DNA from 2 places in the Vibrio sp. 811 genome. Region 2 is predicted to be linked to the other one. Evidence: predicted binding sites of a transcription regulator. Region 2 holds the regulator's gene; the other holds the start of a gene.
The links. Region 2 encodes CRP, which controls carbon source genes, mostly activating them, when cyclic AMP is high. Its sites were predicted from a motif close to TGTGANNNNNNTCACA; they were not measured.
Positions count from the first base shown of each region.

Region 1: the regulator CRP is predicted to act here: its motif matches at 4,217-4,232, upstream of deoD (purine-nucleoside phosphorylase).

Region 1 is NZ_JAWOUB010000001.1:664,346-669,990, reverse strand. It holds gene R7Q46_RS02890 (GGDEF domain-containing protein) at 1-213, opposite strand, end outside; gene R7Q46_RS02885 (hypothetical protein) at 197-1,681, opposite strand; gene R7Q46_RS02880 (hypothetical protein) at 1,848-3,317, opposite strand; gene deoD (purine-nucleoside phosphorylase) at 3,388-4,098, opposite strand; gene R7Q46_RS02870 (YbgA family protein) at 4,497-5,447, shown strand; gene R7Q46_RS02865 (MerR family transcriptional regulator) at 5,437-5,645, shown strand, end outside.
Region 2 is NZ_JAWOUB010000031.1:7,227-12,871, reverse strand. It holds gene R7Q46_RS23550 (TIGR02444 family protein) at 1-183, shown strand, start outside; gene R7Q46_RS23545 (hydrolase) at 271-1,278, shown strand; gene R7Q46_RS23540 (YheU family protein) at 1,313-1,525, shown strand; gene R7Q46_RS23535 (phosphoribulokinase) at 1,651-2,520, shown strand; gene crp (cAMP-activated global transcriptional regulator CRP) at 2,761-3,393, shown strand; gene R7Q46_RS23525 (DUF1338 domain-containing protein) at 3,530-4,321, opposite strand; gene astD (succinylglutamate-semialdehyde dehydrogenase) at 4,570-5,645, opposite strand, start outside.

The sequences.
Region 1 (5,645 bases), on a different contig from region 2:
CAACTCAAGCGCTTGTTTCAATTCACTAATGCTGTCGTTGAGCTGTTTGATCTCTCTTCGATACTCGGCGCTAATGATATAGCAATGCGCTTTCTCTCGGTTTGTTGACGCAATATGTAACCCTATGTGTTCCCATAGCGTAATCGCTTCTTCACCTGAAACGGAAGAAGGATCGATACCTGCGTCAGTCACCTTGCTAAGCAGTTGTTCCATTCTTCATTACCTCAATATAACTTTCTTCGAGCTGTTCTAACGTGAATGGGAAGGTCAGGATATCTTGCAAATACAGTATCGGTTTCGGGCCTTTGATTCCGCGTCGCTTCCATGGATAGATGTCTAACATCGCTTGGACAGTGCGGTAGACCTCTTCTGCTGCTTGACCTTTTTCTGCAATTAACATTGCTAGCCTGTTACTGGAAATTCTCGAGATGAGGTCGCTGGAGGTTGTCAATGCATGAACGAGCTCGGTACAAACATCGAGAACTTCGGGGTTTGAATGCTGAATCATAATGATGGCGTGGTTAGAGCGTTTGAGCTCCGTTTTAAACAAAACTAACTGTTCCCACCAGTAGGTCTCAGAAACGACATTAGAGAACTGTTTTTCAGGGTCGTATTCGTGTTGAGAGCGAATATGATTGATCAGCTTACGTGCTCGCTGCTCTAGTTGGCGTTTAGAGCCTCTTGCTTTATCCATGCTGATTCGATGAGTTTGTTCTTTGAGCATTTTGAGTGCGTGCTTACGGTATTTCTTGAACGCGTTAAACGCAGACTCAAAGTCACCTTGTTCTTCAGCGACTCGTGATTGTTGGAAGCAAATTTGGCTGAGTAGCTCACCGTGGTCGAAACTGAGTGCAGACTCTTCTGCTGCAAGTAGCAACTTGGCAGCGCTGTCTGTATTTTGGCGCAAAAGCTCAAGTCTTGCTCGGCTAATAAAAGAGTGTGCTTTCATCCAAACGAGGTCATGCTCAATGGCGAGCTGGTGGGCTTTTTGGGTGGCTTCTTCGGCCGCATCAAGGCGTTCTAGTCCAAGCAGTGCTAACCCTTTAAAGTCCCAGATCTCGGCTTGCCACGTACTGTCATCATGATCTTTTAATACTTCGGTTGCTCCATCCAGTACCGTAAGCATCTCGACAAACTTATTTAGTAAGTAATAGTCCCAAGCTAATAGGATGCGCGCTTTGCCTTCTAACCAAGCAATACGAACATTGTTTGCCACTTTAACGGCTAACTCATGAGTTGAAGCGGCAAGTTGGTGTTCATTAGTGATGCGCCATACATTACCAAGCCCAATTAGAGATTCGATTTGAATTTCAACATCATCAACAAGAGCAGATTGTTCGAGCGCATTAATCCAATATTGTTGCGCGGAATAATACTTTGCTTGGCCCCAATATTGGAGAGCAAAAAGATGGAGAATTTCCGGGAGATGATCGTCGGTTTCAAGCTGTGTTTGTTTGCTGTAAGCGTCTTTGACGAGTTTTAAGCCTTGTCGGTAATCCATTAGGCACCAACAGCATTGCGCCATGATGAGTAAGGCTTTGATCTCTCCGTCCACAAATAAAATTTGTTCCGCGCGGATACGATATTGCTGCGCAATATTAAAGGTATGTTTAGGGGCCGATTTTATTTGGCCTTTAAGCTTAGTGAGATCATCTTCTAGCTGAATTTGGTTTTTATCCAACGTTCACATCCATGACTATCGAACTGGAAATCACACCTAATATTAAGTGGTTAGATGCATGTTTCTTTACCAAAGCGATGCGGATAACGTTTTGGTAAACGATCAGGGGCCGTAATGTATACCGTTACAACCCCTAATTACTACATCTAAATTACCAATAGAATAGCTACGATAGGAGCTGTTTGATTGTCAAAGGTGCATCAGAGACTTCTAACCTTTGTGCAGCGGTAAGACCTTGTTTATCCTGATAGCACAAATTATGCCAAGCTCTGAATATATCTAAAAGAGGTAAAATACCAGCAGGTCGTAATTTGCGACGTGGCTCGTTAATGAAGCTTTCGAAAAGAATCTGAAAGCGGTTTTGATAAAACTTCACATGACGAGTTGTCGCAACGTTAAACCATTTTTCAGGCTCATTTTGATCGCCAGCGAGGTAGCAAATGCCTTTGTGGTTTTCGTTTTGACTAGAGATTGCCCAACGATCGCGCCACCAACTCATATAGGCGATATCGACTTTGCCAAAGGGAGTGCTCATGTCCCAACTAGCGTCCTCTTCTACGTACATCAAGTCGACACTTTTCTCTTTAATACGAGGTAAACAAACGCTCAGTGCAGCTGAACGTAGTAGGGGATCTTGAGGCATGTATAGAGATACACGTTTGTTTGGGCAGCACATATCAAGTACGTGCAAATAGTGTGCATACGAGGTGTATGGCGGACGGACTAATGCCCCTTTTGAAGGGTAATGAAATACAGATAGATTACCAAGAGGGTCTTCTACGTTACCGCGAGCCAAAATTGTTTGGTATTTTTGGTCAATTCGCTCTCTGAGGTGATAAGAAGGTTCCGCAAGCGGCTCACTTGCTTCCGCTACATACTCCTGGGAAACAAAACGAGACACCTCATCGTAAGGATTATGATCGAGCGTTGCGATTGGCTCTTCATCAGCGGAATAATTGACGTGCTGGCAAAGAATATAGCCAGAATGCGCTTCGCCAGAAACAATCCAATACACACCGTTATTGCTGTTCGGTTGCAATGCAATATAGTTTGAGGCCAATTCATAATGCGTTGCGTGGTTTACCCAGCGCGCATCAATGGTTGCAAGCTTGCGGCGGCAGCGGCTAGCTATATGGTCAACATGGTCGTAAAAGGTTTTTGGGTTAATACTAAGCTTACGGCAGATTTCTCGTACGGAATATCCCGTAAACAACAAGCCCATCAAGTTCTCTTGAAACTGAAGCTTCTTGTTGGCACCAGACCACTTGTCGACAAAGGTACTTTGACACACTTTACAGCGGTAACGTTGGCGATCGCCACTGTAACCGAAAGCGTGATAGAGGTGTTTGTGAGTGTGGACAGAAAGTCCAAAGTTGTCGCAATCATCATTACGGCAAGCAGGCAACCCGTCACTGTGGACGTGCCGCAGGCGATGAAGTTCGTTCACGACATCGCGATTATTAAGTAAGGGGGGGAAAGCTCCACATTCACGGCATACCATCGCCGGACGCTTAGGGTTCGCATGTTGCAGAACGTAACGCTTTGCATCACTCAATCCAAAGTTGTCACACGCCAATGTTTTACAAAAGTTGAGTTGTAACCCATCTGCGTCTTTTGGCAGTTCGCCGTTAGACACAATCGCCCCCTCGGGATAATTCGGGCAGCCAGCATAACTCTGGCTGCAAATTATTACTTACTATTTGTTCTTAGATGTTGATTGCAGTTTCTAGTGCAACTTTCATCATGTCGTTGAACGACTTCTGACGCTCTTCTGAGCTTAGTTTTTCACCACGGATGATGTGGTCAGAAACTGTCAGGATAGTCAGTGCTTTCGCGCCTAGGTCAGCTGCTACGCCGTAGATACCAGCCGCTTCCATGTCTACACCTAGGATGCCTAGTTTTTCCATCTTCTCGAAGATGTCTGCTTCTGGTGTGTAGAACAGGTCTGCAGAGAATACGTTACCTACTTTTACAGGCACTTCCTGAGCGCGTGCTTGGTTAACTGCTTCTTCTAGAAGACCGTAATCAGCGATTGCTGCGAAATCGTGGTTGTTGAAACGGATACGGTTAACTTTAGAGTCTGTAGAAGCACCCATACCGATAACAACGTCCATTAGTTTCACGTCGTCACGTACTGCACCACAGCTACCCACACGGATAACGTTTTTCACGCCGTATTCAGCGATTAGCTCGTGTACGTAGATACAGCAAGACGGGATACCCATGCCGTGGCCCATTACAGAAACTTTTTTGCCTTTGTAAGTGCCAGTAAAGCCGAACATGTTGCGAACGTCACAAACTTGTTTCACATCTTCTAGGAACGTTTCAGCGATGTATTTAGCGCGCAACGGGTCGCCTGGCATCAGAACTGTTTCAGCGAAATCACCTGGTTGTGCGTTAATGTGTGGGGTTGCCATAAGTGCTCTCCAAAGTTTTGTTTTGATAAAACGCCTCTATTATAGAACGCTATTACCAATTCTGTTGAACTTGTTCGTTTTCGTTGAGGCAATAATATCGGGACGTACAGTAGCCCCTTGAGAGCTTAGTCACAAAAACCACGCATTTAGAAACTGCAACTCCTATTGATAACTAAATCTGTTGAAACCAAAAGAGCAATCGATTTGCTTTTGAGCAGTTTGTCGATTGCGCGCACAAATTCTTTGTTTTTGGGCCAAACTTTTTTCTGAAAGCTGGTTGATCGAAATACTTTCGAGTGAAGTAAAACGATTAAATTGTACAACTTATTTTCTTGTACAATCTGGAAAGGCTTGCTATAAGTTATACAACAAAACTTTTTGTATAGGGATGCGTCATCATGGAATCTTCAATCAAAGTAGGTATCAGTTCGTGTGTTTTGGGTGAACGAGTGCGTTTTGACTCTGGTCATAAGGTGAGCAACTTTGTGACTAAAGAGCTCAGCCCGTATTTTGACTTTGTTTCGGTATGCCCTGAAGTCGGCGTAGGTATGCCAGTACCCCGTCCAACAATTCGTCTTGTTTCTAATGAAGAGCGTGTTGCATTGGTTGAAACCAAAAATCCAGAAAATGATCATACCGACAATATGCTCACTTACTCGGCCAATAAAGTAGATGAACTTCAAAGCGAGCAGCTTTGTGGTTACATCGTTTGTGCCAAGTCACCAACTTGTGGCATGGAGCGAGTCAAGGTTTACAGCAAGAACAGTGCTGCGAAAGAAGGTGTTGGCTTGTATACACAAACATTGATGCAAAAAATGCCTTGGTTGCCTGTTGAAGAGGATGGCAGACTTAACGACCCTGTATTGAAAGAAAATTTTATTACTCGAGTATTTTGTCTAAATGACTTTTACGACTCGATGGATGGTGAGCCTACTCGTGGCAAAATCATCGACTTTCATTCGCGCTACAAACTGACGTTAATGGCACACCACCCAGAGTCATACCGATCCCTTGGCCGCTTAGTTGCCGATGTCGCTAATTATGAAATTGAAGACTTTTACCAAGAGTATCGTTTAGGACTGATGAAGGCGTTAACGAATCGGGCTAGCCGCAAAAATAACACAAATGTGTTGATGCATTTACAAGGGTACTTCAAACGCTCACTAACTAAAGAAGAAAAAGAAGAGTTAGCGACAGTGATTCACGACTACCGTATTGGAATGCTGCCTCTGCTAGCACCACTTACGTTGATTAAGCATTACTTAAATACTTACCCAGACGAGTATTTATCAAAACAGAAGTTTTTAGAACCGTATCCGCAGGAGATGAGATTACGCTATGGTTTGTAGTTCAGAAGAAAAACTATACGCGATCCGAGATGTCGCAGAAATCACGGGTGTAAAACCAGTTACGCTGAGAGCTTGGCAACGAAGATACAACTTGATCCAACCTCAGCGAACTGAAAAAGGACACAGACTTTATCGCCAGCAAGATCTCGATACGATTCGCGAAGTCCAGAGCTGGCTCGCGAAGGGGATTTCGATTGG
Region 2 (5,645 bases):
TTTGAGCTGCAACTAGAAAAGCAGCAACAAGCAGATTTGGTGGACTGCATTAACTCACTTGCACTACTCAAAAATGATGGTGACCCACTGACGTTGAGATACTGTCGTCAACTCGGTGGGGAGCATTTGCAGCAAGCCTTTGCTATGCCGGTGCCAAACATTCAACCACCAAAACGCCCATAAATCTGTAGAATACCTATAATCTTTATAAAGGATTATATTAATAAGTTCTTCAACGGACACCGAAGGACCGCATAAGAGCAGTTAGGTATGACACAATTTTTCGCAGCCGCCGGGATCAAAAACCCGCATCTCCAAACGCTTTTGCCGCGTTTTATTCGCAAAAAAGCGTTGTTTACGCCGATTTGGCAAACCCTCGATACATCCGATGGCGACTTTCTCGATCTCGCGTGGAGCGAGGACCCAACCCAAGAGCCTGCACAAAAAAAGCCGATTTTTGTTTTATTTCATGGGTTAGAGGGGTGCTTCTATAGCCCTTATGCCAATGGGCTAATGAATGCATTTGCTCAATCTGGATGGCTGTCGGTGATGATGCATTTTCGTGGCTGCAGCGGTAAACCAAACAAAAAAGCACGAGCTTACCACTCGGGTGAAGTGACGGATGCTCGTTACTTCCTAGAGCACCTTGAACAACGTTTTCCTGATAATCCCAAAGTTGCAGTTGGTATTTCTCTTGGCGGTAACATGTTGGCGAATTATTTAGCCCAATATAAAGACCACCCTATTTTGAATGCAGCGACTATTATCTCAGCGCCTTTAGACCTAGCGGCGTGTGCGAACCGTATTGAACAAGGCTTTTCGAAAGTGTATCGCCGTTATCTGCTTTCTTCACTGAAACGTAACGCGTTACAAAAGCATCATCTATTGCACGGCGAGCTTGCGCTGTCCTACAACTCAATAAAACGTGTCACAAGATTGTATGAATTCGATGATTTGATCACGGCACCACTGCACGGTTTTAAAGACGCACAAGATTATTACGATCAATGTTCTGGCTTAAGTAAACTACAGCAAATCACGCTACCCACACTGATCATCCATGCCAAAGACGATCCGTTCATGACCGATGATGTGATACCGAAGTTTGTTTTGCCAGATAACATTGATTACCGTCTCTTTGAACACGGTGGCCATGTTGGCTTCCTAACAGGAACGGCGTTAAAACCTAAGTTTTGGTTGGAGGAAGCGCTGCCCGCGTATTACGAAAGTATCGCCGCAGATTACCTTTCTGCTGTATCCAAGCAACGAACGCAGTAAACTAGCCGCTCATCATAAAAGTTATGAGGTATTTATGATCATTCCATGGCAAGACATTGCGCCGGAAACATTGGAAAACTTAATTCGTGAATTCGTCTTACGCGAAGGAACGGATTACGGAACCGTCGAGGTTTCTTTGCAAAACAAAATTGATCAAGTTAAAGCTCAATTGGAAAAAGGTGAAGCGGTTATCGTGTTCTCTGAGCTACACGAAACCGTCGATATTCAACATAAAACAAAATTTTAGACCCTTCACATTTTACCGTATCCCACTCGATGACAAGGTATTGTTACGTGCTATAGTGGGATATCGACCGTGCAGTAGTAACTCTACTGCACATTACAGGTAAGTAATTTTCGACAAGGTTTGTCATGTCAGCTAAACACCCAATTATTGCGGTTACTGGTTCGTCCGGTGCCGGCACGACCACTACATCTGAAGCCTTCCGTAAAATGTTCAATATGATGAACGTTAAACCCGCATGGGTTGAAGGCGATAGCTTCCATCGCTTTACTCGCCCAGAAATGGACATCGAAATTCGCAAAGCCCGCGAGCAAGGTCGACACATTAGCTACTTTGGCCCACAAGCTAATGACTTCCCGGGATTAGAAGAGTTTTTCCGTAAGTTCGGGCATGATGGTACTGGCAGCGTGCGCCGTTATCTGCACACGTTTGACGAAGCGGTTCCCTACAATCAAATGCCAGGCACGTTTACACCGTGGCAAGACTTACCCGAAAACAGCGACGTGCTGTTTTATGAAGGGTTACATGGTGGCGTGGTCGATGGCGATGTTAATGTTGCTCAACATGTGGATTTCTTAATTGGCATGGTGCCGATTGTGAACTTAGAGTGGATCCAAAAATTCGTACGTGACACTCGCGATCGCGGCCATTCGCGTGAAGCGGTAATGGACTCAATCGTGCGATCCATGGACGATTACCTCAACTATATCACTCCGCAGTTTTCTCGTACTCACATCAACTTCCAGCGCGTACCGACCGTTGATACTTCCAACCCACTTAATGCAAAAGGCATCCCTAGTTTGGATGAGAGTTTTGTGGTGATTCGCCTACGCGGTATCAAGAATGTCGACTTCCCATATCTGCTGGCCATGATTGATGGCTCATTCATGTCACGCCACAACACGATTGTCGTGCCCGGCGGTAAGATGAGCTTTGCAATGGAGCTCATAGTTCGGCCTATCCTACAACAGCTCATCGAAACAGGGAAAATTGGCTAAAAACCTGCCTGCGAAGATGTTTACTTTTCATACCGTGATCATGTGCACAGTTTTGCTTACAAAATCTCAATCATGGCACGATTAAAATCAAGAAATCGTTTTCGAAAAAGGATACTATTTCTTACCGAAACACAAGAGAGCTTGCAGCATATAAAAAGTGCTCTTATTCTAGTAGGCCTAATTCAGGCTTAGCTAAAATATGGATAGCGCAAGCGTACCCTGCAGAGGAAGTGAGATATTATGGTTCTAGGTAAACCTCAAACCGACCCAACATTAGAGTGGTTTCTTTCACACTGTCATATTCATAAGTACCCTTCAAAGAGCACGCTAATTCACGCGGGCGAAAAGGCAGAAACTTTGTACTACATCGTTAAAGGTTCTGTTGCGGTTCTTATCAAAGACGAAGAAGGTAAGGAGATGATCCTTTCTTACCTAAACCAAGGAGACTTTATTGGTGAACTTGGTCTATTCGAGGAAGACCAAGAGCGCACAGCTTGGGTTCGTGCTAAATCTCCTTGTGAAGTTGCTGAAATTTCTTTCAAGAAGTTCCGTCAGCTTATCCAAGTAAACCCAGACATCCTAATGCGTCTTTCTGCGCAGATGGCTCGTCGTCTTCAAGTAACTAGCCAAAAAGTGGGTGACCTGGCGTTCCTAGACGTAACTGGTCGTATCGCTCAGACGCTTCTGAACCTTGCAAAACAACCAGACGCAATGACTCATCCAGACGGCATGCAAATCAAGATCACTCGTCAAGAAATCGGTCAAATTGTTGGCTGTTCTCGTGAGACAGTAGGTCGTATTTTGAAGATGCTAGAAGAGCAGAACCTAATCTCTGCTCACGGTAAAACCATCGTGGTTTACGGTACTCGTTAATCTCGAACTAGAGTGACACGAACAAAATTATAAAAGCCACCAATGGCAACATTGGTGGCTTTTTATTTACTCATGACCAAATGAGATAGGGTGCAGCGAACACTAATGAGTAAGCTTAACAGGTTAACCCTAAAACTTAGCCATTCGTGCTTTCAAAGATTTTGTCAGCTGAAGCGGCCACGAAACCTGGGTACAAATCACCATTTTCCATCGGATAGCGCTTAGCAAATTCATAAAACCCGCCAGGGATAATTTCAGTGCCTTCGCTAAAACGAACCGCTACTTTATCTGCCATGGTCGATGACTGCTCTAGCAACACCTCAGGAGTGCCCTTCACTTCACCACCATTTTCATTAATGGTAAACCCAGCGGTACGCAGATGATTGTTTACCTGCTTCACTTCTTCATATTCATTGAGCTGGTTAACGCTCACCGTGAAGTGGTTTGCTCCGTAACCATGCGCCGCAAGCCAAGATGCGTACTCACTTTCTTTAGCCAACGTTTGGTAATCAGCAAAGCTTAAATCCCACAAGCGTCCACCATGTAAGAATGCGCTATCGTTCAGCTTGTCAGCATCGACTTGTGCCACCAAATTTTTCACAATCTCTTGTAGCTCAGACGAGCACTCTTCAACTTTTAGCTCACTAATAAATACTTTAGGTTGCTTCGGATCTGGGTGCTCATAGTGCTTAGCAACCAGCTTTTTGCTTTCGAAAACGTAATCACCACACGCCTTGTAACCAATAGCTACAAATGGCTTAGCTAGAGTTTCAATACCAAGAGGCGCGATATTGAAGGTACGTAAAGCTATATGATCATTAATCAGAGGCTCATCTTCTTGAAGCAGCTGATGCACTTTAGCAGCCGAAGGGCAAAGACGTTGAATGTAATCTTGCCATAGCGATTCAAATAACACATCGGGCGTCATAACGACTCCTTGTTACGAGATGTAGAGTTTAAAGGTAAGCGGAAGTTGGCTGCTCGTTCACCACAAGAGTTGTCCAGAATAATGAACGAGCAACCATCAACCTGTGACGGTAAATGCCAGTCAGTCAACACGCTTTTCCGAGTCTTTGCTCACTTTTCGTGTTCTGCCAACGATCACTACAACCCATACCTAAATGATGCGCCGGCAGGGTGAGCCGCAATGCATAGTTGCGACTCTATAATAAAAACTTATAGCGCTACACCTGGACTCAATGTTGCAGGCAAGACAGTTTCTTGACCTTCCATTGATGCCATTGGGTACGCACAGTAATCTGCTGCGTAGTAAGCGCTTGGGCGCAAGTTACCCGACGCCCCCGGACCACCAAATGGCGCATCACCGCTTGCACCAGTGAGCTGGCGGTTACGGTTCACGATACCTGCACGAATGTGGTCAACGAAGTATTCCCATTCTTGGTCGTCGGTTGAGACCAAACCAGCAGATAAGCCAAAGCGCGTATCGTTTGCTAGCGCCACGGCTTTGTCTAACCCTTCGTAACGCACCACTTGCAGAAGTGGGCCGAAGTATTCTTCATCTGGTAACTCAGCAATGTTCGTTACATCAATGATGCCTGGAGAAACAAACGCCGCCTCTCCAGCTTTCGCTTCAATCAAGCTTTCACCGCCAAGAGACTGTAGATTAGCTTGTGCATCAAGAATAAACTTGGCTGCCGCGACCGAAATTTGCGGTCCCATAAATGGCGCAGGTTCTGCAAATGGTTGGTCTACGCGAATATTGCGTGTCGCTTCGACGAGCTTGGTGATAAGCGCATCGCCTTTTTCACCCAATGGTACATACAAACGACGAGCACACGTACAACGCTGCCCAGCACTGATAAACGCTGACTGGATGATGGTATAAACCGTGGCATCCAAATCACCATATTTATCAGAGATCACCATAGGGTTATTACCACCCATTTCTAGTGCGAGCATCTTGCCCGGTTGACCCGCAAATTGACGGTGTAATACATGCCCCGTATTCGCGCTACCCGTAAACAGTACGCCATCAATGCCTTTTGCGTCAGCTAGGGCGATACCAGTTTCTTTCGCGCCTTGAACAAGGTTAATCACGCCTTTCGGCAGACCGGCTTCTTCCCATAGCTTCATTGCCAATTCACCCGTCCATGGCGTTTGCTCAGACGGTTTGAAGACTACCGTGTTACCAGCCAGTAGCGCAGGCACAATGTGACCATTTGGTAGGTGGCCTGGGAAGTTGTAAGGACCAAACACCGCCATCACGCCCAATGGGCGGTGGCGCAATACGA